2 regions of the Chryseobacterium paludis genome follow, and region 2 is predicted to be linked to the other one. Evidence: riboswitches for the same ligand, from Rfam matches in the RefSeq annotation. Region 2 holds a riboswitch; the other holds the start of a gene.

Region 1 (3,197 bases), 760 kb from region 2:
GATGGTAAGGATTATGTTGCCACTAACAAAAATGTTCTTTTTGGGCATCATTTTGCGGCCATAGCTGCTGCAGGACCTCTGGTTGGACCTGTACTCGCAGCTCAATTCGGATATCTTCCAGGTGCTTTATGGATCTTGATCGGCTGCGTCCTGGGAGGGGGTGTACATGATATGGTTGTTTTATTTGCCTCTGTTCGCCACAAGGGACAAAGTTTAGCTACCATAGCTTCTAAAGAAATTGGAAAAACAACAGGAACCGTTGCCGGTTTTGCCATTTTATTCATCCTGATTCTCACGTTGGCAGGTTTATCACTTGCCTGCATCAATGCCATGCACGAGGCATCATGGTCTCTCTTTACAGTAGTGATCACTATGCCTATCGCTATTATCATGGGCTTAATTATGCGCTACCGAAAAAATAGTGTGACCTTTGCCAGCATCTTAGGCGGTGTGCTTTTGATCGCAGGTATTATTGGTGGGCATAACCTGATGCAGAATGAAACAATGAATAATCTATTTTCCTGGGATATTACTACTATTTCTATCGCTATTCCTTTATATGGTTTTTTAGCTTCAGTATTACCTGTTTGGTTACTTCTGGTACCAAGAGACTATCTTTCTACCTATTTAAAAATCGGAACCATCGTCATGCTTGCCATAGGCGTAATTGCTATACATCCAACGGTACAAATGCCAGCGATCAGTCAATTTGTAAATGGTGGTGGCCCTGTTATAGGAGGCCCGGTTCTGCCCTTTATTTTTATAGTGATTGCTTGTGGGGCCATTTCAGGATTCCACGCCGTTATTGCAACCGGAACCACACCTAAAATGCTGAATAAAGAAAGAGAAATTCTTTTTGTAGGTTATGGGGCGATGTTGGTAGAAGGATTTGTTGCCCTTATGGCTTTAATTGCCGCCTGTACTTTAATGCCCGGCGACTATTTTGCGATCAATACCCCTAAAGAATCTTACGATGCATTTCTTGCGGCACATCCTTCTCTTCACGGAGTAGACATTGATTACTTTTCTCAAAAAATAGGCATCGACCTACATGGAAGAACTGGTGGAGCTGTTTCTCTCGCCGTAGGAATGGCTCATATTTTTAATAAGATCCCATATATGGATCAGCTGATGGCTTATTGGTATAACTTTGCGATCATGTTTGAAGCTGTATTTATCCTTACTGCCATTGATGCCGGAACAAGAGTAGGACGGTTCTTTTTACAAGAAATGCTGGGCTCTGTCATTCCAAAATTCAATGATAAAAACTGGATACCGGGAATCATTATAAGCAGTCTTATTTTTACTTTTGCCTGGGGCTATCTGGTCTTCACAGGAAATGTAAGCAGTATCTGGCCATTATTCGGAATTAGCAATCAACTTTTAGCAGCCTGTGGACTCATCGTGTGCACTACGATGCTTATCCGGCTGAACAGAGGAAAATATGCACTTTGCTCAGCTATTCCAGGAGTATTTATGGCAATCATCACATTTTGGGCTGGCTATATTCAGGTAACAGTTATCTATCTCCCTAAAGAACAATATCTACTTGCTACACTAGCAGTTGTTGCCATGGCATTAATGCTTATTGTATTTATTGGTGCTTTTAGAAAATGGTATGAACTTTTAAAAATCAATAAATCTGAAACTGATTTTTATGGAGAAACCGTAAAGGAACTGGTAGAAAGATAAAAAGATCCTTTGCTGGTTCTTTGCCTGCTCTGATAATTTTTATACATTTGTCTTGCTTTAGGGGTATTCTGAAAAAGAATTGAGAGAGTCCCTTTGAACCTGATACGGCTTACACCGACGTAGGGAAAAGCAAAAAGACATTCTCTACAATGTACTTTTGTTTTGGATTTTTTCCTGAAGCTATTTTTATTTTAATCAATAACAATGGACAAAAATCTTTGGGAACTGGTACAGTTGGTAAAACAACACTCTCCTCTTGTACATAATATCACGAATTATGTTGTGATGAATAACACAGCTAATGCTCTTTTGGCTGTCGGAGCTTCACCTATCATGGCTCATGCAAAATCTGAAATTCATGAAATGGTCAATATTGCCCATTCAGTGGTCATCAATATTGGGACACTCGATGAATACTGGTCTGAATCGATGTTAATCGCTGCTGAAGCCGCACATTCAGTAAAGAAACCCTGGGTTTTGGATCCGGTAGGTGCAGGAGCAACAACTTTTCGGGATGCTACTTTAAATCAGCTCCTGCAATACCAGCCTACAGTGATAAGAGGTAATGCCTCTGAGATTATTGCACTTGCTAAAGCCAATACGAGTATTACTAAAGGGGTCGATAGCACAGCAAAAAGTAGTGAAGCCATTAACGCTGCACATTTTCTCGCAGATCACTACCATACAATCGTATGCATTTCCGGTGAAACAGATATCATTATAGATAGTCAACAAATATTTCTTATCAGCAATGGACATCCGATGATGACTAAAGTAACAGGTCTTGGATGTTCTGCTACTGCAATTATCGGAGCATTCATAGGTATTACGGAAAATATAAGTGAAGCTGTGGCAGCTGCAATGGCATTGATAGGTATTGCTGGTGAACTTGCTGTTTTGGAAAGCAAAGGACCAGGAAGTCTCCAGGTCAATCTTATTGATAAATTGTATAACATGACGGAAAAGGAATTTATCAGTTATTTAAAGATAGAAAGAAAATGAGTTTACATCCTTTTCCTTATCAACTTTATCTTGTGATCTCTGAGGCAGATTGTATCGGAAGAAGTTTTCTAACAGTTGCCGAAAAGGCTATTCTTGGTGGCGTAGATATTATTCAGCTGAGAGAAAAAAACTGTTCTAATAGCGAGTTTATCAAAAAAGCCAGTCAACTGATTGAAATTACAGACAAGTATAATATTCCACTTATTATTAATGATAATATTGAAGTTACAAAAAATATAAATGTAGCCGGAATTCATGTAGGTAATAATGATGCAAAACCTACTTATCTCAGACAACAGCCATTTCTTCAAAATAAAATCATAGGCTACTCTATAGAATATCTGTCTCAACTTGAAAATGAACAGACCACAGAATCTGATTATCTTGGAATTAGCCCTGTATTCAGAACGAATACAAAATCTGATACGGTGACAGAATGGGGACTTGATGGAATTACAAAGATCAGACAGCTCACAGAAAAACCTTTGGTGGCAATTGGTAAT
Region 2 (3,197 bases):
TTTAAATTCTTTTCACCGGAAATTAATGATATTCTTTCAAGAAGGGTATTTTATATTTTAATAGGAATAAGTTTTGCTGTTCAGGCACCTTTTCTATCCAATAGAAATTTTGTCTATCCAATGTATGCAGCAGCAGGTCTTTGTATTGTAGGGGCATTTTTGCCATTAGAATCAAGATTAGCAGGAATGAAAACACTTGGACTTCTTGGAGGGATCATTCTTTCTTTATCCAATAGAAGACAGACTAACTAAATTAAAATGGAGGAGCAGATTGCTTATGAAGACAACCATCTTTTGGTTGTAAATAAAAAAGTTGGTCAGCTTGTACAGGGTGACAAGACTGGTGATGAATCGTTATTAGAATCAATCAAGAATTTTATAAAGAAAAGAGATGCTAAACCGGGAAATGTTTTTCTCGGTTTGGTTCATCGTATAGACCGACCAACTTCAGGTTTGGTTATCTACGCAAAAACGTCAAAGGCTCTTACCCGTCTTACTCAGATGGTAAAGAACAGGGAAATTGAAAAAACGTATTGGGCTGTAGTCCCTAAAGAAATGATTCCGCATAGTCAAAAGCTGATTCATTATTTAAAGAAAAACGAAAAAAATAATAAAGCAATTGTTTTTCCAAAAGCGACAGAAGGAGCTAAAGAAGCGATCTTAACTTATAATGTCATTAAAAGTCTGGAAAATTATATGTTGCTTCAAATTGATTTGGAAACTGGAAGGCATCATCAGATCCGTGCACAATTATCAAAAATTGGAATTCCCATCAAAGGAGATTTAAAATATGGTGCACCACGATCTAATCCTGATGGAGGTATTAATCTTCATGCAAGAATGTTAAAATTTATCCATCCTGTCACAAAAGAAGAGATTGAAATTGTAGCTTCTGTTCCACAAAATGATGCCATCTGGAGAGCTTGTGAAGAAATATAAATCAATACGATCTTTTTATAAGATTAAAAAGAATTAAAAAAGTCTGTTTCATTTTGAAGACAGACTTTTTTATTTGCTTTAATAATAAAGCTGAAGTTTTGCTCATTTTGAAAAAATAACTATCTTCGCTCCATACTTTAGGGGTGTCTGCTTACAAACAGACTGAGACTTTACCCTTTGAACCTGATCTGGATCATACCAGCGTAGGGAAAAGTGAGATGACTTTTTGTTGTACATTCTATTGTACAATTATAGCCATTCCTAAAGTGATTTGTTTAACAAAAACCTTGGAATGGAACTTATAATCAATCACACACGGAAAATTTTCAATATCCCCCCGGAAAACCTGGAGGCATTGATGGCTTTGGAGGCTCCCGGCCGAAAGAAGGGAATTGCTGTAGCATTAAATAACAGTATCATTCCCATTTCATCCTGGAAGAATACTTTACTGCAGGATCAAGATTCAATTTTAATTATCACTGCCACACAGGGCGGTTAATATTCATAATAACAATATCCCAAACTTATGGCACATTCTATTACATGTTCACCATTTCCCAATTCTAAAAAAATATATGTGGAAGGACAGATCCATCCCATTAATGTGGCAATGCGTGAAATTCATCTAAGTCCCACAAAACTTAGTAAAGGAGGACTTGAACATAATCCTCCCGTAACAGTTTATGATACATCGGGCCCTTATACCGATGAAAATGCAGAAATCGATATTTTAAAAGGCCTTCCAAGAATAAGGGAGCAATGGATTTTAGATAGACGAGATGTGGAAATATTGCACGGAATATCATCAGAATACGGAAAGGCACGTTTGGCCGATCCAAAGCTCGATGAGTTGCGTTTTTCTTACAATCATAAACCTAAAGTTGCTTTAGAAGGAAAAGAAGTTACCCAATTGTATTATGCTAAACAGGGAATCATCACTCCTGAGATGGAGTATATTGCTATCAGGGAAAACCAAAGAATAGAACAGCTTGATTTTGTCTCTAAAGAAATGGCTTCTCAGCATCCAGGAAATAACTTTGGAGCCAGAACTCCCAAAAATAAAATTACCCCTGAATTTGTAAGAGATGAAATCGCAGCCGGAAGGGCGATCATTCCCAATAACATCAACCATCCTGAAAGTGAACCGATGATTATCGGAAGGAACTTTTTGGTGAAAATAAATGCTAATATTGGAAACAGTGCTGTTTCATCCAGTATTGAAGAAGAAGTTGAAAAAGCCGTTTGGGCTTGCAGATGGGGTGCGGATACCATTATGGATTTATCCACAGGAAAAAATATTCATGAAACCAGAGAGTGGATCATCAGAAACAGCCCGGTACCCATTGGAACAGTTCCCATTTATCAGGCACTGGAAAAAGTGAAAGGTGTTCCTGAAGATCTTACCTGGGAAGTATTTAAAGATACACTTATAGAACAGGCAGAACAGGGAGTTTCCTACTTTACCATTCACGCTGGAGTTTTATTAAGATACATTCATCTTACCGTGAATAGAGTGACGGGAATTGTTTCGCGAGGTGGTTCAATTATGGCAAAATGGTGTCTTTTCCATCATAAAGAAAACTTCTTATATACTCATTTTGAAGAGATCTGTGAGATCATGAAAAAATATGATGTTGCATTTTCTCTTGGCGACGGATTACGTCCGGGCTCAATTGCAGATGCTAATGACGAGGCACAGTTTGCTGAATTGGAAACTTTAGGAGAGCTTACAAAAATTGCCTGGAAACATAATGTGCAGGTGATGATTGAAGGCCCTGGCCATGTACCAATGCATATGATCAAAGAGAATATGGATAAGCAATTGGAAGAATGTCACGAGGCTCCATTTTATACTCTGGGTCCATTAACTACAGATATTGCGCCAGGTTATGATCATATTACTTCGGGAATCGGAGCGGCAATGATCGGATGGTTCGGATGTGCAATGTTATGTTATGTTACTCCAAAAGAACATTTGGGACTTCCGAATAAAAAAGACGTAAAAGACGGAGTTATTACATATAAGTTGGCAGCACATGCTGCAGATCTGGCAAAAGGTCATCCTGGTTCTCAGTATAGAGATAACGCTTTAAGTAAAGCGAGATTCGAATTCAGGTGGGAAGATCAATTCAATCTCTCGTTAGATCCGGAAACGGCAAAGGCTTATCACGACGAAACACTACCCGCAGAAGGAGCGAAGATTGCCCATTTCTGTTCTATGTGTGGACCAAAATTCTGTTCTATGAAAATCACTCAGG

The links. A riboswitch is a leader RNA that binds a small molecule or an ion and turns the genes downstream of it on or off. The one in region 2 is predicted to bind thiamine pyrophosphate.
Region 1: it holds a riboswitch for thiamine pyrophosphate, as region 2 does, so the genes downstream of both, thiM (hydroxyethylthiazole kinase) here and thiS (sulfur carrier protein ThiS) in region 2, are expected to answer to the same signal.

The regions. Positions count from the first base shown of each region.
Region 1 is NZ_CP099966.1:2,431,575-2,434,771, forward strand. Features, by position in the region: gene NG806_RS10870 (carbon starvation CstA family protein) at 1-1,692, shown strand, start outside; TPP riboswitch at 1,742-1,835, shown strand; gene thiM (hydroxyethylthiazole kinase) at 1,897-2,694, shown strand; gene thiE (thiamine phosphate synthase) at 2,691-3,197, shown strand, end outside.
Region 2 is NZ_CP099966.1:3,189,358-3,192,554, reverse strand. Features, by position in the region: gene NG806_RS14400 (hypothetical protein) at 1-252, shown strand, start outside; gene NG806_RS14395 (RluA family pseudouridine synthase) at 259-939, shown strand; TPP riboswitch at 1,069-1,166, shown strand; gene thiS (sulfur carrier protein ThiS) at 1,232-1,438, shown strand; gene thiC (phosphomethylpyrimidine synthase ThiC) at 1,466-3,197, shown strand, end outside.